Regions from separate parts of the Streptomyces sp. BA2 genome, predicted to be linked through region 1. Evidence: riboswitches for the same ligand, from Rfam matches in the RefSeq annotation. Region 1 holds a riboswitch; each other region holds the start of a gene.
What was found. Region 1 has a riboswitch for cyclic di-AMP ahead of E5671_RS28355 (C40 family peptidase). Riboswitches for the same ligand answer to the same signal wherever they lie in the genome.
Positions count from the first base shown of each region.

Region 2: it holds a riboswitch for cyclic di-AMP, as region 1 does, so the genes downstream of both, E5671_RS04885 (LysM peptidoglycan-binding domain-containing protein) here and E5671_RS28355 (C40 family peptidase) in region 1, are expected to answer to the same signal.
Region 3: it holds a riboswitch for cyclic di-AMP, as region 1 does, so the genes downstream of both, E5671_RS40420 (C40 family peptidase) here and E5671_RS28355 (C40 family peptidase) in region 1, are expected to answer to the same signal.

Region 1 covers NZ_WSRO01000002.1:5,642,454-5,649,817, reverse strand. Annotated here, with positions in the region: gene pcrA (DNA helicase PcrA) at 1-2,454, opposite strand, end outside; cyclic di-AMP (ydaO/yuaA leader) riboswitch at 2,698-2,854, shown strand; gene E5671_RS28355 (C40 family peptidase) at 2,863-4,077, shown strand; gene E5671_RS28350 (hypothetical protein) at 4,171-4,524, opposite strand; gene E5671_RS28345 (NlpC/P60 family protein) at 4,844-5,887, shown strand; gene E5671_RS28340 (hypothetical protein) at 5,966-6,586, shown strand; gene E5671_RS28335 (LuxR C-terminal-related transcriptional regulator) at 6,590-7,336, opposite strand.
Region 2 covers NZ_WSRO01000002.1:466,996-474,359, reverse strand. Annotated here, with positions in the region: gene E5671_RS04900 (ABC transporter permease subunit) at 1-741, shown strand, start outside; gene E5671_RS04895 (carbohydrate ABC transporter permease) at 738-1,589, shown strand; gene E5671_RS04890 (maleylpyruvate isomerase N-terminal domain-containing protein) at 1,633-2,271, shown strand; gene E5671_RS04885 (LysM peptidoglycan-binding domain-containing protein) at 2,424-3,149, opposite strand; cyclic di-AMP (ydaO/yuaA leader) riboswitch at 3,152-3,308, opposite strand; gene E5671_RS04880 (hypothetical protein) at 4,097-4,288, opposite strand; gene E5671_RS04875 (alpha/beta fold hydrolase) at 4,374-5,213, opposite strand; gene E5671_RS04870 (GlxA family transcriptional regulator) at 5,285-6,235, shown strand; gene E5671_RS04865 (EF-hand domain-containing protein) at 6,331-6,822, shown strand; gene E5671_RS04860 (TetR/AcrR family transcriptional regulator) at 6,893-7,364, opposite strand, start outside.
Region 3 covers NZ_WSRO01000002.1:8,435,460-8,442,823, reverse strand. Annotated here, with positions in the region: gene E5671_RS40435 (amidase) at 1-371, opposite strand, end outside; gene E5671_RS40430 (ATP-dependent Clp protease proteolytic subunit) at 535-1,170, shown strand; gene E5671_RS40425 (hypothetical protein) at 1,178-1,486, shown strand; cyclic di-AMP (ydaO/yuaA leader) riboswitch at 1,822-2,014, shown strand; gene E5671_RS40420 (C40 family peptidase) at 2,018-2,491, shown strand; gene E5671_RS40415 (DUF6328 family protein) at 2,675-3,241, shown strand; gene E5671_RS40410 (LysE family translocator) at 3,219-3,848, opposite strand; gene E5671_RS40405 (LysR family transcriptional regulator) at 3,977-4,888, shown strand; gene E5671_RS40400 (ATP-binding protein) at 4,877-5,344, opposite strand; gene E5671_RS40395 (helix-turn-helix domain-containing protein) at 5,617-6,477, shown strand; gene E5671_RS40390 (DUF397 domain-containing protein) at 6,487-6,711, shown strand; gene E5671_RS40385 (8-amino-7-oxononanoate synthase) at 6,712-7,364, opposite strand, start outside.

The sequences.
Region 1 (7,364 bases):
CGGCTCTCCGAAGTCCACCGTCGCCTCGGCGTTCGCGCCCGTCCCCTTCACTCCGACCACGGTGCCGAGGCCGAACTGGTCGTGCGTGACCCGGTCCCCGACCGCCAGCGCGACCACCGGCTTCTCCGAGGCACGGCGCGTGGCGAAGCCCTGCGCGCCCCCGCCGCGCGAGCGCGACGACGACAGGGAGGAGGCGATCGAGGCCGCGGGCCCGGAAGATGCCGGTGCGCCGACGGAACCCTTCCGCTTCCAGTCCAGGTGGGTCTCCGGGATCTCCTCCAGGAAGCGCGACGGCGGGTTGTACGAAGGCTGTCCCCAGGCGCTGCGCATCGAGGACCGTGTCAGGTAGAGGCGCTCCCGTGCGCGCGTGATGCCCACGTACGCCAGGCGGCGCTCCTCCTCCAGCTCCTTGACCTGGCCGAGGGAGCGCATGTGCGGGAAGACGCCGTCCTCCATGCCGGTCAGGAAGACGACGGGGAACTCCAGGCCCTTGGCGGTGTGCAGCGTCATCAGTGTGATGACTCCGGAGCCGTCGTCCTCTTCGTCCGGGATCTGGTCCGAGTCCGCGACGAGCGCGACCCGCTCCAGGAACTCGGAGAGCGTGCCGGACACACCTGTGGCCGCGCCTTCGCCCGCATCCTCACTGTCGTCCTCGGAGCCCGCCTCACCGCTGTCCTGCTCGAACTCCAGGGCCACGGCGGCGAGTTCCTGGAGGTTCTCGATGCGCGTCTCGTCCTGCGGATCGGTCGAGGCCTGCAGCTCGGCGAGATACCCGGTCCGTTCGAGCACGGCCTCCAGGACGACGGCGGGACCCGCGCCGGACTCGACGATGGTCCGCAGCTCTTCCATCAGCACGTTGAAACGCTTGACGGCGTTCGCCGAGCGGGCCGCCATTCCGTACGCCTCGTCGACGCGCTTCAGCGCCTGCGGGAAGGAGATCTTCTCTCGCTGCGAGAGCGCGTCGATCATCGCCTCCGCGCGGTCGCCGATGCCCCTCTTGGGTACGTTCAGAATGCGCCGCAGCGGGACGGAGTCCTCGGGGTTGGCGAGCACCCGCAGATACGCGAGGACGTCCCGGACCTCCTTGCGCTCGTAGAAGCGGACGCCGCCGACGACCTTGTAGGGCAGGCCGACGCGGATGAAGATCTCTTCGAAGACACGGGACTGCGCGTTCGTCCGGTAGAAGATCGCGACGTCTCCCGCCTTCGCGTCCCCCGCGTCGGTGAGCCGGTCGATCTCGTCGGCGACGAACTGCGCCTCGTCGTGCTCGGTGTCGGCGACATAGCCGATGATGCCCGCGCCCGCGCCCGCGTTGGTCCACAGGTTCTTGGGGCGGCGGCTTTCGTTGCGCTCGATGACGGCGTTGGCCGCGGTCAGGATCGTCTGCGTGGAGCGGTAGTTCTGCTCCAGGAGGATCGTGGTCGCGTCGGGGTAGTCCTCCTCGAACTGGAGGATGTTGCGGATCGTGGCGCCGCGGAAGGCGTAGATCGACTGGTCCGCGTCACCCACGACACACAGCTCGGCGGGGTCGTCACCCTCGCCTCCGGAGGGGCCGACCAGCTCGCGCACCAGGGCGTACTGGGCGTGGTTGGTGTCCTGGTACTCATCGACCATCACGTGGCGGAAGCGGCGGCGGTAGTGCGCGGCGACGTCCGGGAACGCGCGGAACATGTTGACCGTCGTCATGATCAGGTCGTCGAAGTCGAGGGCGTTCGCCTCGCGCAGCCGCGACTGGTACATCGCGTACGCCTGGGCGAGCGTCCTCTCGAAGCCGTCGGCGGCCTGGCCCGCGAAGGTCTCCTCGTCGATCAGCTCGTTCTTCAGGTTCGAGATCTTGGCGCTGAAGGACTTCGGCGGGAACTTCTTCGGGTCGATGTCCAGATCGCGGCAGACCAGCGCCATCAGCCGCTTGGAGTCGGCGGCGTCGTAGATCGAGAAGGAGGAGGTGAAGCCGATCGTCTTCGACTCGCGGCGCAGTATGCGCACGCACGCGCTGTGGAACGTCGACACCCACATCGCGTTGGCCCGCGGTCCGACGAGCTGCTCGACGCGCTCCTTCATCTCGCCCGCGGCCTTGTTCGTGAACGTGATCGCCAGGATCTGTCCCGGGTGCACATGCCGCTCGGCCAGGAGATACGCGATGCGGTGCGTCAGGACCCGGGTCTTGCCGGAGCCTGCGCCCGCGACGATGAGCAGCGGGGAGTCCGCGTGCACGACGGCCGCGCGCTGGTTCTCGTTCAGCCCGTCTAGCAGGGCAGCCGGGTCGAGCACGGGGCGCGGGGCGCCGCCGCGGTAGTGCGCGTCCCGGGGCACGGGCGCGTCGAACTTCCCGTCGAACAGATCATCCGGAACGGACTCCGGAGCACTGTCCTCGGGCGGCGGCGGGGGCTCTTCCTCCGAAGCCCGCGAGGGCTTGAGGTCCGCCAGGAAGCTGTCATCAAAGAGGCTGCTCATCGCCTCCCGAGTCTAGGCGGCCCCACTGACAACCCGCCCCGGGTTCCGGCCAGGTCGACCCGGCTACGCCTCGCTCGCGTCCGGTCACTCTCCGCCATGGCACGGCGTGCCCGCGTCAAGAGCTTCGTAAAGTAACGAAAATGTATCGGGCATATCGAACATCAACCTTCACACGGGCCACACGAGTTGGCTAGCGTGCTCCGCGGGCTGCTCGTACTCCCACCGGCGAACCCCGCCGGGAACGGGCGGCCTCCGCCGAGTTCGATCTCCTCGGAGCCGGGGACCCACGATGAACTTGGGGTGAATCGGTCCCGTACGAAGTACGGGACTGTAGGGCAACCTTCCGGAACCACCCGCCCGAACCCGACAGCTAACCCGGTAGGCGGTCTACGGAAGGAGTCGCCTCCCTTGGCGTCGCACCGCAAGCCGCGGACCCGCATTGCCGGCCTACGCGCCACCCCCGCCATCGGCATCACGACGGCAGCCCTCACCTCCGTGGCCCTCCTGTCACAGAGCGCGCAAGCGGCACCGTCCGCGCCGCAGAAGCCCAGTCTCGAAGAGGTCCAGAAGAAGGTCGACGACCTCTACCACCAGGCGGGCGTGGCCACCCAGAAGTACAACTCGGTCAAGGAGCGCACCGACAAGCAGCGCAAGAAGGTAGACACCCTTCTCGACGATGTGGCCAAGCGCACCGACAAGCTGAACGAGGCCCGCCAGCAGCTGGGCACGTTCGCCGCGGCGCAGTACCGCACCGGCGGCGTCTCCGAGACCGCCACGATGATGCTCGCCGACGACCCGCAGAGCTTCTTCGACCAGAACCACCTGTCGGACAGGCTGACCGCGCGCCAGAAGAAGGCGGTCGACGACTACCAGACGCAGCAGGTCTCGGCGACGAAGCAGCGCACGAAGGCCGCCAAGAGCCTGGAGACGCTGAGCGACTCGCGGGACGATCTCAAGACGAGCAAGCAGACCGTCCAGAAGAAGCTGGGCCAGGCGCGCACGCTGCTCTCGGAGCTGACGGCCGAGGAGAAGGCACGGCTCGCGGCGATCGAGAAGAAGAAGGAAGAAGAGGCCAAGCGCAAGGCCGCCGAGCTGGCGCGCAAGCAGGAGGCCGAGGCGGAGGCCAAGCGCAAGGCGGCGGAAGAGGCCGCGGCCAAGGAGCGCGAGAAGGACAAGGAGACCCCGGACTCGGGCTCCGGTTCCGGTTCCGGTTCCGACACGGGCTCCGGCACTGGCTCCGGCTCCGGCTCCGGCGACACGGACAGCGGTTACGCGACGAAGGCCGCGAAGGTGATCAACTTCGCCGAGGCCCAGATCGGCAAGCCGTACGTGTGGGGCGCCACCGGCCCCGACTCCTACGACTGCTCCGGGCTCACCCAGGACGCGTGGAAGGCCGCGGGGATCTCCCTGCCGCGTACGACGTGGGACCAGGTGAAGGTCGGCACAACCGTGAAGACCGCCGACGCCAAGCCGGGTGACCTGGTCTTCTTCTACGACGACATCAGCCACGTAGGGATCTACATAGGCGACGGCAAGATGATCCACGCCCCGAAGCCGGGTACGAACGTCCGCGTCGAGTCGATCTACTACATGCCGATCCACAGCGTGGTGCGCCCCGCGTAACCGCCGCCCACGAGAACCCTTCACACGAGAAACGGCCCTCCACGCGCGCGTGGAGGGCCGTTTTCTGCGGGTCGTGTCAGGTCCCGGGTCGTGTCAGGTCCACAGCACCGCGATGAAGATGTTCGCGACGGTCAGCAGCCCGACGGCGCCGAACATCCCCTTGTCCACCTTCTCCTCGTCCCGTTTCACATAGACCAGCGCGAGGATCACGATCAGGACGGCCATCTTGATGCCGATCTTGACGTTGTTGACGGGGTTGTCGTCCGCCTGGTTGAGGCCCACCAGGATCACGCCCGTGACGAGCATCGTGAGCGCGCCGTGCAGCATCGCGGGGCTGAAGCGGGCCGTGCCCTGACCCATCTGCTTCATCTGGGTGAGGAAGCCGCCCAGGAGGGAGGCGATGCCGATGATGTGCAGGCCGACGAAAAGATGGGTGAGTACGTCCATGGGCCCGGAGCCTAGCCGGGCCCCTATCACCACTCCGTAGCCAGGTGGGCCCCAAGCCCCGCATCGGTCACACGCGCATGCGAAGAGTGCCGACCCGACAGATCACGCAGTCACATACGGTCACCGACCCGCGCACTTCCGCCAGTTGTGCACAATCCGTCACCAACCCGTGACGGTCAGGTTTAGCGTCCTTCGTCAGGTGACCGGCTCCCCACCGCCGCCCGGACCAGGGGCGGCATCCGGACACCACCGCCGAGAATCCGGCGGCGGTCCGCTCCCCCTGTGCGGGCCGCCGCCGGAACCTTAAGGAGCCCCCTTCGTGGCAGCGCACCGCAAGCCGAAACAGCGCTCGCTCAGTGGCCATACGGCCCGCACCGCCGCCACCATCGCCCTCGCCGGGGCCGCCACGGCCACCGCCTTCGACGGCACGGGACACGCGGATCCACGCATCGGTCCGGCCGAGGTGAAGTCCAAGGTCGACGCGCTCTACCGCGAGGCGGAGGTCGCCACCGAGAAGTACAACGGCGCCAAGGAGAAGGCCGAGAAAGCGGAGAGGTCCCTGGGCGAGCTGCGGGACGAGGCGGCCCGCAAGACGGAGAAACTCAACTCGGCGCGCGAGGGGCTCGGTTCGATCGCCGCCGCGCAGTACCGCAGCGGCGGCATCGACCCGGCCGTCCAGCTCGCGCTCTCCTCCGACCCCGACCAGTACCTCGACCGCGCCGCGCTCGCCGACCGGGCGGACAGCCGCCAGGCCGCGGCCGTCACCGGCGTACAGAAGCAGCTCCAGGAGATCGACCAGCTGCGCACCGAGGCCGACGACACCCTCGCGCACCTCAAGTCCCGCCAGGCGGAGCTGAACAAGCACAAGAAGACCGTCAACGGAAAGCTCGACACGGCCAAGCGGCTCCTCTCGCAGCTCACCGGCGGCCAGCGCGCGGAGCTCACGGGCGAGGACAGGGCGTCCCGTACCGCGGACCGCGACGACGCCTCGGGCGCTCCGGCCAAGGCACCCAACTCCCGTGCCTCAGCGGCCGTCTCGTACGCCCACAAGGCCCTCGGCAGCCCATACGTCTGGGGCGCCACCGGCCCCAACGCCTTCGACTGCTCGGGGCTCACCCAGGCCGCCTACCGGTCGGCGGGGGTCGATCTGCCGCGCACGACGTATGCGCAGATCGCCGCGGGCGAACGCGTTCCGCGCTCGCAAATCCAGCCAGGTGACCTGGTCTTCTTCTACCAGGGCATCAGCCACGTGGGCATCTATGTGGGCAACGGCCAGATGATCCACGCCCCGAACCCGAGCGCGCCGGTTCGCCTCGCACCGATCAGCCAGATGCCGTTCGCGGGGGCGACGCGGGTGGTGTGAGGGGGCGACGCTGGTGGCTTGAGCGGGGGCGACGCGGGGCGTGAGAGGGCTCGCAGGCCCGCGGGTAATGTCAGGGCCATGCCCCGCCGTACGTTGCCGCCGCCCCCGCCGCCTGTCCATCTGCGCACCTGGCCGGACCGGAACGCGCTCCTGTACGACCGCGGCATGGCCCTCGAAGAACTGCGCAGACGAAGCCTTGGCGTGCACCGTCTCCTGCTGCTCTGGCTGTTCGCACTCGGCTGCGTCATCGGCTGGGCGCTCCTGACGGTGCCGTTCGGGATGATCGAGGACCACGATCCGATGGCCTTCGTGATGGGCCCGATATGCGCGGTCCTGGGCCTCGGGGCCCTCGCTCCCTCGGTGATCGGCGTCGTCGTCGGCATCCGGAACGACCGGAGGATCCGCGAACTCACCGACAGCTGGCTGGCGCTGGACAGCCACCCGGCGTCGGACTCCGCTCTGCGCTCCCCCGGCCTGAGCCTCTGCTGGCTCCTGTCGTCCCTCACCGTGTGCGCACTCGGCCTGTGGGCCTCTTTCGCGGCCGCCGCCTACGCCGAGCCCGGCCGGGACTCGTACAGCGACGTCATGCTCGGCATGGGGGCGGGCCTCATCCTGTGGCTGACGGGCCTCATCGGCATCACCAAGGCGGCGGGCCACTACCGCTGGGCGATACGGAAGTTGGCCCCCGCCCCGGCCTGACCGTCAGACCAGTCGCCGCGCCGTCGCCCACCGTGTCAGCTCATGACGGTTCGACAGCTGGAGCTTCCTCAGCACCGCCGACACATGCGACTCGACCGTCTTCACGGAGATGAAGAGCTGCTTGGCGATCTCCTTGTACGCGTATCCACGCGCGATGAGCCGCAGCACCTCCCGCTCGCGCTGCGTGAGGCGGTCCAGGTCCTCGTCGACCGGGGGCGCGTCGGTCGAAGCGAAGGCGTCGAGGACGAACCCGGCCAGGCGCGGCGAGAACACCGCGTCGCCGTCCTGCACACGGAAGATGGAGTCGACGAGATCGGTGCCGGTGATCGTCTTGGTGACATAGCCGCGGGCACCGCCACGGATGACTCCGATGACGTCCTCGGCCGCGTCCGAGACGGAGAGCGCGAGGAATCGCACAGGGCGCTCGGCGTCGGACATCAACGGCGCGCAGCGGCGCAGCACTTCGACACCGCCGCCGCCCGGAAGGTGCACGTCGAGGAGCACGACCTCGGGGCGCGTCGCGGTGATGACGGTGACCGCCTCGTCGACGTCCGCGGCCTCTCCGACGACCTCGACACCGGTGATCGTCGTCCTGCCGATCTCCGCCTGGACACCCGTGCGGAACATCCTGTGGTCGTCGACCAGGACGACGCGCGCACGGCGGCCCTCCGGGACACCGCCTGCGGCGGCACCGGCCGCGTCAGCGGTAGCATCGGCCGTCGCATCGGCGGGCTGAGTCGATTCGGGCATTCCGGCCGATGTGGTCGGTTCGGCCGAC
Region 2 (7,364 bases), 5.2 Mb from region 1:
TACACCGAGATGCTGCGGAACGAGGCGTTCACCGACAGCCTGTGGACCTTCCTGGTCTTCTCGCTCTTCATCGTGCCCGCGACGTACGCGCTCTCCCTCGCGCTCGCCCTCATGGTCCACCGCCAGCGCCGTGCCCAGGCGTTCTTCCGCTCGGTCTTCTTCCTGCCCGCGGCCTGCTCCTACGTCGTGGCCGCGCTCATCTGGAAGATGTCGATCTTCAACGGAGTACGGTTCGGGCTCGCCAACACGGTCCTCGGCTGGTTCGGCGGCGACCAGATAGCCTGGCTTTCGACCACCGACCCGCCCTGGTACTGGGCCGTGATCGTCACCGTACGGCTCTGGCTCCAGGCGGGCTTCTACATGGTGCTCTTCCTCGCCGGACTCCAGCGCATCAGCCCCACCCTCTACGAGGCTGCGGCCGTGGACGGGGCGCGGCCCGGCTGGCAGGTCTTCCGCCACATCACGTTCCCGCAGCTGAAGGCGACATCGGTGGCGGTGGTGCTGCTGCTCGTCATCAACGCCTTCCAGGCGTTCGACGAGTTCTACAACCTGCTCTCGGACTCCCGCGGCTACCCGCCCTACGCCAGGCCCCCACTCGTCTACCTCTACTACACGGCGCTCGGTCAGGGACAGAACCTCGGTCTCGGCAGCGCGGGCGCCGTCCTGCTCGCCCTGATCATCGCGGTGGTGACGGTGGGTCAGGCGAAGTGGTTCGGGCTCGGCAGGAAGGAGGCGGAATGAGAGGCCACACGAGGGACGACGCAAGGGTCAGGGCGGGCCGCGCGCTGCGCCTCTCGCTGCTGATAGCACTCGCGCTCCTGTTCCTGATCCCCTTCTACCTCCTTGTCCGCAACGGGCTCTCGTCCGAGAGTGACATCACCTCGCCCGAGTGGACCTTCTTCCCCTCCTCGCTGCGCTGGGGGAACGTCAAAGAGCTCTTCGAAGACACCTCCGTACCGTTTGCGCGCTCCCTGCTCAACTCCTCGCTCATCGCGGTCGCGACGACGCTCGGCACGCTGCTGCTGGCCTCGCTGGCCGGCTACGGCCTGGCCCGCATCCCGTACCGCCACGCGAACAAGGTGTTCTACGCGATCCTCGGCACGCTGATGGTCCCGGCCTCCGTCACCTTCGTCCCGACGTTCGTCCTGGTGTCGTCGCTCGGCTGGGTGTCGACGCTGCGCGGTCTGATCGTCCCGACGCTGTTCTCCGCCTTCGCGTGCTTCGTATTCCGGCAGTACTTCCTCGGATTCCCAAGGGAGTTGGAGGACGCGGCGCGCGTCGACGGGCTCGGATACTGGCGCACGTACTGGCGGGTGGTGGTGCCCAACTCCCGGCCCGTCTTCGCGGCGGTGGGCACGATCGTCTTCATCGGCGCGTGGAACTCGTTCCTGTGGCCGCTGGTCATCGGACAGGACCGCGACGCATGGACGGTGCAGGTGGCCCTGTCGTCGTTCACCACGTCCCAGGTGATCAGGCTGCACGAACTCTTCATCGCGGCCGCTGTGTCGATCGTGCCGCTGCTCGTCGTGTTCCTGTTCTTCCAACGGTGGATCGTGGCGGGGGTGGAGCGGTCGGGCATTGACGACTGACTATCGACGACTGACTATTGACGACTGACTTACGATCTTCCGCATGCAGAGCGCGGACATCGCAGTTGACGGAGAAGACCTGCGCCGGGTCGTCACTCTGGCCATCGACACCCTGAGGGATGCAGATCCCGACGCCTGGGAGGCCAAGGCGGGAACGCTCGAGTGGACGTGTTGGGAGACGCTCGAGCATCTGGCCGACGATCTGTTCACCTACGCCGCGAGGTTTGGGCTCGCCAAGCCGCCGATGTCAACGGTGTTGCCGTTCCGGACGAGCAGTGACCGAAGTGGTGGGCCGGAGAATGTCATCTTCGTTGATCGGGCCTCGGGACCCGAGGGTCTCCTGACCATCCTGGAGGCGTGTGGAGGCTTGCTGGCGTCCGTGCTGCGCACGGCACCCTCAACCACCGTCGCTCACCACGTCTTTGGGCCCTCGGACCCAGAGGGCTTTGCTGCCATGGCAGTCGTTGAAACCCTTGTGCACACCCATGACATCACTCAGGGGTTGAATCTGGAGTGGTCGCCGCCGAGGGATCTGTGCGAACGGGTCCTGCAGAGGCTCTTTCCCCACGTCGCCATTGACTGTGACGTCTGGCAGATCCTGCTGTGGGCGACGGGACGCACCGCCCTCCCTCATCGCCCACGACTCACCGAGTGGCGCTGGTACGGCACGAAGGGCGTGTGAGTGCCCACCGCGCGACTGGGGCGAACGCATATTGGTTTGCCGCCGGTCAGCCCTCTCGGATAGGAAGCCGGCCCCGGACAGGCCTGAGCCCCGGGCGCCTGGCGCGCCGGGGCTCAGAGGGGACGAGAGGGATGATGCGAGGGGGGTGCGGTCTAGTACGGGCCGTTCACGTTGTCGATCGAGCCGTACCGGTCGGCCGCGTAGTTGCAGGCGGCAGTGATGTTGGCGACCGGGTCGTAGCTGTCCAGCGAGGTGCCGGGCACGTGGTAGGCGTCGAACGTGGGGCCGATGACCTGCAGGAGTCCCTTGGAGGGGGTTCCGGCCACGGCGTTGGAGTCCCAGTTGTTGATAGCCAGCGGGTTGCCGGAGGACTCGCGCATGATGTTGCGGTGGATGCCCTCGTAGGAGCCGGGGATGCCGCGCTGGGCCATGATGTCGAGCGATTCCTTGATCCAGCCGTCGAGATCGTTGGTGTACGACTTCTTCGCCGGGGCAGAGGCGGGCTTCGCGGCTGCGGTGTCCTTGCGCTCGGAGCGGTCTGCTCGCTCGGCGGTGGCCTTCTCGCCGAGGGTGAGCTTGATACCGGGGTGGATCAGTGCCGGGTCACCACCGAGGGCGTCGCGGTTGTCCTCGTACAGCTTCTTCCAGCCGCCGCTCAGCGAGTGCTCTCGGACGATCTTGGAGAGGGTGTCGCCCGCTGCGACGACGTAGGTCTTCGGGGCAGCGGCGGGCTTGGCGGCCGGGCCTGCCTGCGCGGCGCTGGCGGCGGTCGCGCCGAGGACCGGGAGCACGAGCACGGCCCCGCCCGTGCCTGCGGCGGCGATGCCACGGGTGAGTGAGCTGGACTTGGGACGGCGGTGCTTTCCCTTTGCAGGCATGACGAATTCCTCTCCGTCGCCTACGAGGTGAGCTGTCGGGTTCGGACGGGAGATGTCCGGTCGCACTGCGCATGCGACTTCACCCCGAGCCGTTCCGGAATCCGGATCGGCGGCTTACCTGGGTCCCCCGCTCCTGCCGAGCGAAAGTGAGTGATGGGAAGGGTTTCCGGACAGCGGCAGGATTCGGCGTTCCATCCGGATTGACGGTGACGTTAAGCGAGAAAGCCCGGACGGAACAAGAGCGGAATTCGAATAGGGAATGCGCGAGGCCAGTCCTTGATGACCGGAACCGCCCACTTTCTTTGATCAAATAGCCCCAACTTTCTTTACGCAGAACGGAAGTGCGCTCAGCGGCTCCCCGGGAGGCGCGAGCTGTTGGTGTGACCTATTCCACTGAATGGGATGCGGGCTGGAGGGCGACTCGATGGCGTATCGGATCGCGCCATTTCGCATGAGTATCCCGCAATGCAGGCATGGCTTTATATACATTACCAATACTGAGCAAAAGCATTTCTTACGGGCAAGATGGACATGGTGCGAAGTTCACTTTCCCTGCCAAAGCGGGCATATTGAATGGTCCGGGTCCTGCTGCGCAACGCGCATAGCGCGAGTGCCAGCCGCTCCCGACGTCACCGAGGCGACAGCGCACGGCCTCACTCACCAGATCGAGCAGCTCCCGGCATCTAGAGCCGAAATGGGGAAATCAATGTCGACGAGGGGGCGGAGGTTGGAGATGCTCAATCCCCGTATTGGGGCGACCTGTTGTATTCCCTATCCGATCTGCATTTTGAGAATCCCGACTCTTCGCCCGCTCCGCCCACACGTCGAACCTCTGGTCCGTCATGCCACCACGATCCCTGACTCTCGCCTTGGTGCAGGGCGAGTTCAGCCGCATCGAAGCCGAACCGGACAGCCCTTCCGCACACGCGGCCGGAACCGGCACAGCGCTAGATGTCGCTGTCGCCGCTGGGTAGTTCGTTATGGCCTTCACTCCAGTTGTTGACCCACCCGCACACCCCGCACGCGTAGCGGCCGTTGACGCCCGATACCTCGGTGCCGCACCGGCGGCAGTCCGTCGTAGTGATCTCCTGAGATTCCAGGAACGCCATGGCCAGCGTCTGGGGCCTTTCGGATGTCATGACCCCGACCCTATCCACGAGGCTGACGGCGACCTGGCGAGGGGGCGCTCGCGCGTGAGGATCCAACCGGGAGGGGCGTCAGCCTCTAGGCGGTGAAGAAGTCGACGAGCGCGCGGGCGATCTCGCCGGGCGCGTTCTCTGTGGGGATGTGCCCCGCATCTGGAATACGTACGAGCGCGGTGTTCGGGATCTCCGAGGCGAACCGCTCGGCGTACTCCACCTTCTCGAAGGCATCCTCCTCGCCCCAGATCAACAACTTGGGCGTCGTGGACCGCCGCAGCGCGGGCGCGAGATCAAGGGTGTAGCGGCTGTCGGCCGCGCCTGCCAGGGCCATCCAGGAGCGGCGTACCCGCGCATCGGTCCACGGCTCCAGATAGTCCGTGATCAGCTGCTCGGTTGCGGCGCCGGCCAGTGCCGCCGTCACCGCCCGTCGGCGGGCGTCGAGAACGTCGTCGGCGGTGGCCCCCGCAGCGTCCCCCGGGCTCCGGAACCGGGCCACGTGAGGCGCCGGCCAGGAGTCGTAGGTGACCGAGTTGACCAAGGCCAGCCGGGACACCTCCAGCACATCGTGGACGAGGAGATGCTGGGCGACGGCGCCGCCGATGTCATGACCCGCCACGGCGATCGGCCCGGAGATCTTCAGGGCGGACGCAAATCGTGTCACCCAGTCCGCAATGGCCGGGACCGTGGCAGTTTTCAGGGTGAGTTCGCCTCCCGAGCGCCCAAGCCCGGGGAGATCGACCGCAATAGGCCGCAGCCCCGCCTCAGCCAGGCGGTCCATCACAGGGAGCCAGACCCGGCTCCAGTACGTTCCGTGCAGCAGCAACACGGCGGGGCCGTCCTGCTCCACGGTCAGATAGCTCGCTGATTCGCCGTCGACCTGGACTCCGGTCCTCAGCACTCCCGTTTCGCTCGTCTCACTCATGGGACCACTGTGACCCGGGCCCGGCCGCCCGGCCCAGAGTCCAGAAAGACACCGGCGGGTACATTCCTGCCATGAACCCGCATCGGGTAGTGGCACTGCTCAACCCGCCCCAGTCGCCCTTCGAGCTCGCCTGTGCCGCCGAGGTCTTCGGCCGCGTCCCGCAAGATGCGACGGCCCGCTACAGCTTCCGGATCTGCGCCGAGACGCCTGGACCCCTGCGGACCACCGTCGGCTACGCGATGCTCGTCGACGCCGGGCTGACAGCCCTCCAAGAGGCGGACACCGTGGTCATCCCCGGCTGGCAACCGCCCGGCGCTCCCGTGCCGACGACCGTCACCGAGGCACTGCAGGCCGCCCACCAGCGAGGGGCGAGGATCGTAGCCATCTGTACGGGGGCGTTCGTGCTCGCGCAGGCCGGACTGCTCGACGGCCGTCGCGCCACCACCCACTGGCGCGACACCGCCCAACTCGCCGCCGCCTTCCCCGAGGTGCAGGTGGACCAGGACGTGCTCTTCGTGGACCACGGCGACGTGGCGACCAGCGCCGGGACCGGCGCGGGCATCGACCTGTGCCTGCACCTGGTCCGTTCCGACCACGGTGCCGCCTACGCCGCGCAGATCGCCCGGCACATGGTCCTGCCGCCCCAACGCGAGGGCAGCCAACTCCAGTACGCCGCACAGCCCGCACCGGCCAGGACGGACGAGTCATTGGCGCCGCTGCTGGAGTGGGCCACCTCCCGCCTCGACACCCCCCTGACCCTCGCTCGCCTCGCCGAACACGCCGGACTGTCCAGCCGGACCCTCGCCCGCCGGTTCACCGAACAGCTAGGCACCAGCCCGGGCCAGTGGATGCTCGCCCAGCGCCTCGACGCGGCACGGGTGCTGCTGGAGCAGACCGACCTGCCGGTCGAAGCCATCGCCACCCGGGTCGGACTCGCCTCGGCCGTCAACCTGCGCCGCCGTTTCCGGGCACATCTGGGCACCACACCGGGCGCGTACCGACGGATCTTCAGCGAAACGTGAGCGTGTGGCTGGGCGTCGGCCTATGGGCGTCGGCTGTGGAAAATGCCCCAGCTGGCATATACGTCTGCGCATACACCTCAACGACTGACCACGATGTGGACGGCGACGAATTGGTGGACCGTCAGGACACCGTCCGTCGCGCCGAGCAATTGATCGCGGGCTTGCACGAGCCCGCTGAGTCTCACCGCGCGCGAGCTGTTCTACGAGGAGCGCAGACGTTCTGGGAAGGAATGGCGAAACTGGCAGGAATCCGCGAGGACGGCTTGATGACGGAAACGGCGTTTGTCGACGCCCTTGAACAGGCCGTTGAGACCGGAGTGATCACCGAACTCGTGGGACCGGCCGTGGAAGCCCACGTCGCACTCGTGGACCGTAACGGCGACGGTGTGGTGAGCCTTGAGGAGTTCATCGTCGCCCAGCAGGTGTTCGGGCAGGGCGGACAGATCGCGCGCGATGCCTTCGCGGCGATGGACCGGGACGGCGACGGGAGGGTGACGGTCGACGAGTGGCAGGAAACAGTGCTCGAGTTCTACACGAGCACTGACCCGGGCGCCCCGGGAAATCTGGTGCTTGGCCTGCGAGGCTGAGCGGCCTCGCGGTTGCCCATGGCGTCCCGAGCGGGGACTTTGACTTTGTCCACCGCAGCCGGCTGCCCCGTCAGCTCGTGCCGCGTAGTGCGCGGTCGAGGAGGACTTCCGCTGCCGCCCGCGCGTGCCGGCCGTAGTCCGCTTCTCCCAGCACCATGGCACGACTGGCCGCGCCGTCCGCGAGGGTGACCAACTGTTCGGCGAGTGCGGCGGGTTCCCGGCAGCCCAGTTCCCTCACCAACGCGGTGACCAGCCGCACCATCCGCAGTTTCTGTTCGCGGGCGTAGGAATGGACCGCGTTGTTCGGGTCGGGGAACTCCGCGGCGGCATCGATGAAGGGGCATCCGCGCACCGGGGCCCCGACCGCCACGGGCTGGTCGAACAGTCCCAGGATCCGTTCCCTTGGGGGGAGTTCCTCGCGGGTCAGCACGCTCTCCAGGGTGGCGCCCGACGACGCGAGGTCCTGAAGGTGGGCGATGACCAGATCGCCCTTGGTCCGGAAGTGCGCGTAGAGCGTGCGCTTGGACACCGGCGCTTCCTCC
Region 3 (7,364 bases), 2.8 Mb from region 1:
ACGGTGATCGCCCCGGCGCCCCGGATGCGTTCGACGATCAGCTCGTCCCGGTCCGGGACGTTGTCGGCGAGGAGCGGCGTCCCGTAGGTGGTCCGGATGCCACGGGTGTCGTGCGTGTCCTTGTGGGCGACGGGCAGCCCGTGCAGCGGGCCGAGCGGCGCACCGCGCACGGCGGCCTCGTCGGCGGTGTGCGCCTCGGCGAGCGCGCGCTCCGCCACGAGGGTCACCACCGCGTTCACGGCGCCGTCGACCTGCTCGATCCGGTCCAGATGCGCCTGGACGACCTCGCGCGCGGACAGCTCGCGGGCGCGGATCCTGGCAGCGAGTTCGCGGGCGGTGAGGTGGACGAGCTCGGAGGCTTCAGGGCTCATACGACGGCGCTTTCGGCTCGGGGCGGCGGAGATCGCGACGAGGCGGAGTATGCCCACGTCGCCGGATCCCCCGAACATGCCCCCACCAAGGTTACGTACGTCCTGTACATTTTTTACAGGAAGCCTTGGGGAGCAGCCGACCCCGGCAGAGGAGAGACGTGCCATGAACCGACCGTTCGCCCGCTATGTCCTGCCCGAGTTCACCGAACGCACCAGCACGGGGCAGCGGACCCTCGATCCGTATTCGAAGCTCTTTGAGGAACGCATCGTCTTCCTGGGGACGCCGATCGACGACACGTCGGCCAACGACGTGATGGCGCAGTTCATGCACCTCGAATATCTGGCGCCCGACCGCGACATCGCGCTCTACATCAACTCCCCCGGCGGCTCGTTCAGCGCGATGACCGCGATCTACGACACTATTCAGTTCGTCACCTGCGACGTGGAGACGACGTGCCTCGGGCAGGCCGCGTCGTCGGCCGCCGTCCTGCTGGCCGCGGGCACCCCCGGCAAACGGTTCGCGCTGCCCGGCGCCCGGGTGCTGATCCATCAGCCTTCGCTCGCCGAGCCGGTCCACGGCCAGACGTCCGACCTGGCGATCCAGGCCGACGAACTCCTGCGCACCCGCGCTCAACTGGAGAAGCTGCTCGTCCAACACACGGGCCAGAGCGCGGAACGCGTCGCGGCCGACATCGAGCGGGACAAGATCCTCAGTGCGTCCGAGGCAGTTGACTACGGCCTGGTGGACCGGATCATCCCGAGCCGCAAGTCGTCCCTGCGCACGCCGGACGCGGGGTGAACCGCCGATGCTGCCACCCGAGCTCCCTCCGCTGCCCGCACTCACCCGCGCCGAGGGCGAGTTGATCGACCGCTACCTCGAAGTGGTCGACCTGGTGGGCCGGATCAACCCCGCCCGAGCCTCGGACACCTACGGCGGACTGCGCGCCGCCCAGGCCCTCGTCGGCAGGGCCAGTGCCCTGCGGGACGCGCTGACGCTCATGCATCAACGGGGCGAGAGCGCCGTGCACGCACCGACACTGGCCCGGGCACTGCGGGTCCTCGACGGAGAGCGGCGGTCCGGACGGGTCATCGTGCCGCCCTCGTCGCCGTCCTGAGCACCCGTCACCTCCTCCTCCGAAGCCCGAGGCGTCCGGGGCCGATCTCAAACGAACCAAACGGGCTACCTCGTTCGGCGTAGACATGCGTCGTTGTTCGGGCCGTCTTCAGTTGCGTCAGATGTGTACGCGGGGGCCGGAATTCCTCGTTCCGGTGCTGGTCGAACGATCGTCTGGTGCCGTGACCGGATCCCGAAACCGACCTTGTCCACCCGAACGGTTCAGCCGTGAGGAGCCTCACAAAACGCCGTTTCGGCTCGGAATTCTTGCCCTTGACGGGTCAAGATCCCTTCCGACGACAAGCCCCCGCCACAGCGGCGGGGCGGTCCGGGCGGACGCCGAATCCTGCCGCCGCCCGGATGACCGGTCGACATCGGTGCATCGGCAGGAGTGGAGGACCCAGGCATGACGGGTCGGTCCGGAAGGTCCGGACGACGACCCTTGGGGTGAAGCCGCACACCGCGGCCGGGCAACTTTGTCAGCCCGAATCCGACAGGTCATCCTTCACAGGCGGTTGACGAAGGGTTGCGCATGACCGCGCTGAATCATGTTCCGTCGCTGCTCACCAGGGCCGGTTCCGTATCGGCCCTCACGCTCGCCGTCGTAGGCGGCACCCTCGTGGCCCCGGGGCTCACGTCGGAGGCAGAGGCCGCGACACACGGGACGAAGGCGCTCAAGATCGCCGCCTCCAAGAAGGGCTCGCCGTACCGCTACGGAGCGACGGGGCCCAACCGGTTCGACTGCTCGGGCCTGACGCAGTACTCGTTCAAGCGCGCGGGCAAGAAACTGCCACGCACCGCCGGACAGCAGTACAACAAGACCCGCCACGTCTCCGCGTCCAACCGCGCCCGCGGCGACCTGGTCTTCTTCCACTCGGGCCGGAACGTCTACCACGTAGGCATCTACGCGGGGAAGGGCCGGATCTGGCACGCCCCCAAGTCGAACACCGTGGTGCGGCTCGAGAAGATCTGGACGAAGAGCGTCTCGTACGGCCGGGTGCGCTGATGGCCCGTCACTGATCCCCGGTAGCTGACCTGTCGGAGGGCGGTGGCGGTGGCCTCACGGCCGCTGCCACCGCTCGGTCGCCGCTCGGTCGGCGCTCGGCCACCGCTCAGTCGGCGCTCAGTCGGCGCTCTGATCGGCGCGCCCGCCAGGCGTGGAGCGCGTCGACGCGGATACTCGTGCGCCATGGCCGAAAACAACAGTTCTTCCACTGCGGGTGAACCATCGCGCAACGAGACGCGCTTCGAACGTGCCGATCGCAATTTCTCGGAGATCCTCCAGGAACTGCGGGTCACGCAGGCCGGGGTGCAGATCCTCTTCGCGTTCCTGCTGACGCTCGCCTTCACCGAGCGCTTCCCCTCGCTCGACACGATGCAGCGCGCCACCTACGTGACCACGCTGCTGCTCGCCGTCCTCGCCGCGGCGTTGTTCACCGCTCCGGCCGCCGTGCACAGGTGGCTGTTCGGGCAGCACGCCAAGCCGCTGATCGTGCGGGTGTCGTCCCGCCTCGCCGGCGTCGGTCTGGGGGTCCTGGTGTTCGCGGTCTCCGGCGCCGTACTCCTGGTCGTCGACGTGGCGGTGGGCAGGACCGGCGGGATCATCGCGAGCGCGGGCACGCTGGTGGTGTGCGCGGGCCTGTGGGGCCTGCTCCCCCTCCTGGTGCGTGGCGCGGCGGACAAGAACGAGGACGAGGGCGACGACGGCAAGGCATCGGGCACGTCGCACGACATCAGGCGACCAGGGCCTCGGTGAGGAGCACCAGGCCGAGCACGCTGAGCGCGACGCCGGTGCCGCCCTCGATGGCGCGGGCCGTGCGCGGCCTGCGCAACCACCGCCCGAGGCGGTCGACCAGGAGCGCGACGACCGGGAACCACACCAGGGCGAGGGCCACGATGATGGACGCGAGCAGCAGTGTCCTCGGCATCGCGGGGCTGCCCGCGGGGACGAACTGGGGCAGCACGCTGAGGAAGGTGATGGGCGCCTTGGGATTGAGGGCGTTGGTGAAGAACCCCTGCCGCAGGCTGCCCCCGACCGCCTCCTGTCCCGCACCCTCCCGGGCGCCGAAGCTCTCCAGCGGCCGCGCCGCCGACCGCAGCGCGCGATACCCGAGGTAGAGCACATAGGCCCCGCCCGCGGCCTGCAACGCCCGGAAGAGCGTGGGAACCGCCGCGAGGACCGCCGCGACCCCGGCCACCGCGAGCGCCGTGTGCACCAGGAGCCCGCCCGCCACACCGATCGCGCAGGTGACCCCGGCGCGGCGGGAGGCGAGGGCGTTGCGCACCACGACGGCGAAGTCGGCACCCGGCATGGCGACCATGCCCGCGGCGACTCCGGTGAAGGCGACCAGTTGTGCGTCCATGGCGTCAAGGCTGGCGTACTTCTGCCTTCAGCAGGTATGTGGAATATCCTGGGTCTGCCTTAAGCAGGCCTTTAGCCCCACGCCGACGGACACCGCACCTCCCGCCGGCTCCTGCACCGGGAGAGACCATGTACGACCCGACGCGGCTCGCCGCACTGGTGGCGGTCTCCGAGGCCGGGTCGATCACCCGCGCCGCCGAACGCCTCGGCTACACCGTGCCCGCCCTCTCCCAGCAGCTGGCCAAGCTGGAACGGGAGGCGGGCACCGCGCTCCTGGTCCGGCACCACCGTGGCGCACGGCTGACCGGTGCCGGTGAGCTGCTGCTCGCGCGGGCGCGCAGGGTCCTTGACGAGATGGAGCAGGCCCGGCACGAACTGGCCCAGCTTGCGGGCCTTTCCGGCGGCAGGCTGCGCGTGGGGACCTTCACCACGGCCGGGATCCATCTGGTGCCGCCCGCGCTGACCGCGTTCCGCCGCGCCCATCCGGACATCGATCTGACGGTACGGGGCTATGAACCGCCGCTCGGCATCGCGGCCGTGGCGGCGGGCGAGGTCGACCTGGCCCTCACGCACACGTACGAGCCCGCGGATCCGGTGCCGCTGCCCGCGTCCGTGACCGCGGAGCCGATCCTGGTCGAGGAGCTCGTCCTGGTGACCTCCCCCGGACACGCGCTCGCGAACTCCCCCTCGCGGCTGCCCCTGAGCGAGCTCGCCGGTCAGCCGCTCATCAGCATGGCGCCGACGCATCCGCCACGGCAGGGCGTGGAGTCCGCGCTCGTGCGGGCCGGCGCGACGCCCTCGGTCCTGGTCGAGACTCCGGGCTACGCGCTGGTGTGCGCGCTCGTCAGCGCCGGGCTCGGCGTCGCCGTCGTACCGGAGATGGTGGCGCGGACGGCGGCGACACCGGTGGGGACGAGGCCGCTGGAGCCCGGCAGTCTGCGCCGCACGATCTCGGTCGTCCACCGCGTCGACGAGCCGCATCCGGCGGCGGACACCTTCCGGGCCCTGCTCCGGGGTGCCTTCGGACGCTCAGCGGGGTGAGGGCGAGGCCGAGGGCGCCGTGGCCCCGTCGCGGACCGGCGCGGTCCACGGCAGCGCGATCCAGACGGTCTTGCCGCCCTCGGGGGTGGGCGCGACCGACAGCCTGCCGCCGCACTCCATGGTCAGCCAGCGGATGATCACCAGGCCGCGGCCGTTGTCCTGCTGGACTGCGGCGGGCAGCCGCTTGGGGTAGCGGGGATGGCTGTCGGTCACGCCGATGCGCAGCTGCTCGTCCCGGTCCAGCTCGATGTCCACCCTGAAGGTGGGCGACTCGCCCCGGGTGTGCTGGACGGCGTTCGTGGCCAGTTCGGAGACGATGAGCCGGACCGTGTCGGCCGCTTCGGTCTCGCCCGGCAGGCCCCACTCGGCAAGGATGCTCGAGACGTATTTGCGGGCCGCGGAGACCGAGGCAGGATCGCTCGGCAGGGTGACGGATGCTTCCTGAAGGTCTGCCATGGCGACGTTGTCCCTTTCCCACCGGGGCTCGGCTCCGACCCGTAGCGAAGGCACGAGGACAGTCCCGGAATGGTGCTTCGCGCCAGCCTGCCACTCTTGGACCCCTCACAGGTGTCCATCCACCAAGATGTGCATATATCTGTCGCTCAAAGCGGTGAACTCTGCTACGAGAGACCGTATTTGGGCGCGAGGTCGGCGCTTCCTCTACTGTCGCCCCTGAAGAGGCTCGGGGAGGCCGGAAAAGGGAACACTCCGTCGGGAAGGAGACGGACATGCGGTACGGTCCCGCGGTGCGCCGCCGGAAACTCGGCGCCGAACTGCGTGCGCTGCGCACGCGCGCCGGGCTCACCAGCGGCCAGGCGGCGGGCCGGGTCGGCTGGCATCAGTCGAAGGTCAGCCGGATCGAGACGGGGCGTAGCAGCGTCAAGGCGGCCGACGTAGGACTGCTGCTCGATGCGTACGAGGTGGGGGACCCCCAACTCCGCCAGTTGCTGGTGGCATTGGCGGGCTCGGACGACGACGGTGGACGCCGCCACTGGTGGCACGCCTATCGCGAGCTGCTGCCGCCCGCATACCGCGACTTCATCAGCCTGGAGTCACAGGCCTGTCGGATGCGCACCCTGGAGACCACCGTCGTGCCCGGCCTTCTCCAGACGCCGGACTACGCGCGTGCGGTGACGCGGGCCGCGCTCGACGGGCTGCCGGACGAGCAGGTGGACACGCTGGTGGAGGTGCGTCTGGCACGTCAGGACGTACTGCGCACGGCTCCGCCGCTGCGACTGAGCGTGATTCTGGACGAGGCGGTGCTGCACCGGCCGGTGGGCGGCAACCAGGTGCTAGCGGGTCAGTTGAAACGGTTACTAGAAGCCGCACAGTTGCCCCATGTACGACTTCAGGTGCTGCCGTTCGCCGCCGGAGAGCACGTGGGTCTCATCGGCTCTTTCGTTATCTTCTCATTTCCGAACATTGCTGATCTGGATGTGGTTGTTCTCGACCACTTGACGAGTAGCCTCTACCTCGAACGGAAAGAAGACCTTCAGGCATACACGGAGGCCTTCAACTCCCTTCAGAGAAAGGCACTTTCACCCGAGGAATCAACGGATCACATCGCCGGGATACGTGACGGCGCGTAAGGGGGCACCATGACTGCACTGCCTCGGCACGTACCTTCCAGCACATCTCTGCACGGCGCACGGTGGTACCGCAGTAGCCGCAGCAACGGCATGAACAACTGCGTGGAGACAGCCCCTCTCGCTTCAGGGCCGAAGCAGGGGCTGCTCGCCGTGCGCGACTCGAAGAACACGGCAGGGCCCGCCCTGCTCTTCTCACCCGCGACATGGGAGGCCTTCGTCCACGGCCTCCGGTGACTACCGGGGTGCGGCGCGGCTGATCACTCGTACGGCATCGGCGATCTGTGCGTCGGTGAGATCCGCACGGGCGGTCAGCCGCAGCCGTGAGATGCCGTCGGGCACCGACGGCGGACGGAAGCAGCCGACGGCGAGGCCCGCGCCCCGGCAGTCGGCGGCCCACCGCACGGCCGCTTCTGGTGAGGGTGCGCGTACGGAGACGACGGCGGCGTCGGGGCGTACCGCCGTGAGACCTTCCGCCGTGAGGCGTTCGTGCAGCTCGGCCGCGACCGAGCGCGCCCGCGCGGCGCGCTCCGGCTCCCTGCGAAGCAGCCGCAGGGCCGCGAGTGCCGCGCCCGCGGCGGCGGGAGCGAGCCCCGTGTCGAAGATGAACGTCCGGGCCGCGTTGACCAGATGGTCGATGACCTTGGCGGGCCCGAGGACCGCACCGCCCTGACTGCCGAAGGACTTCGACAGGGTGACCGTGGCCACGGTGTGGGCGGTGCCCGCGAGTCCGGCCGCCTGCGGGGCGCCACGGCCGCCGTCCCCGAGCACACCGAGCCCATGGGCGTCGTCGACGACGAGACCGGCACCGAACTCCCCGCAGACAGAACTGAGTTCGGTCAGCGAAGCCGCGTCGCCGTCGACCGAGAAGACCGTGTCCGACACGACGA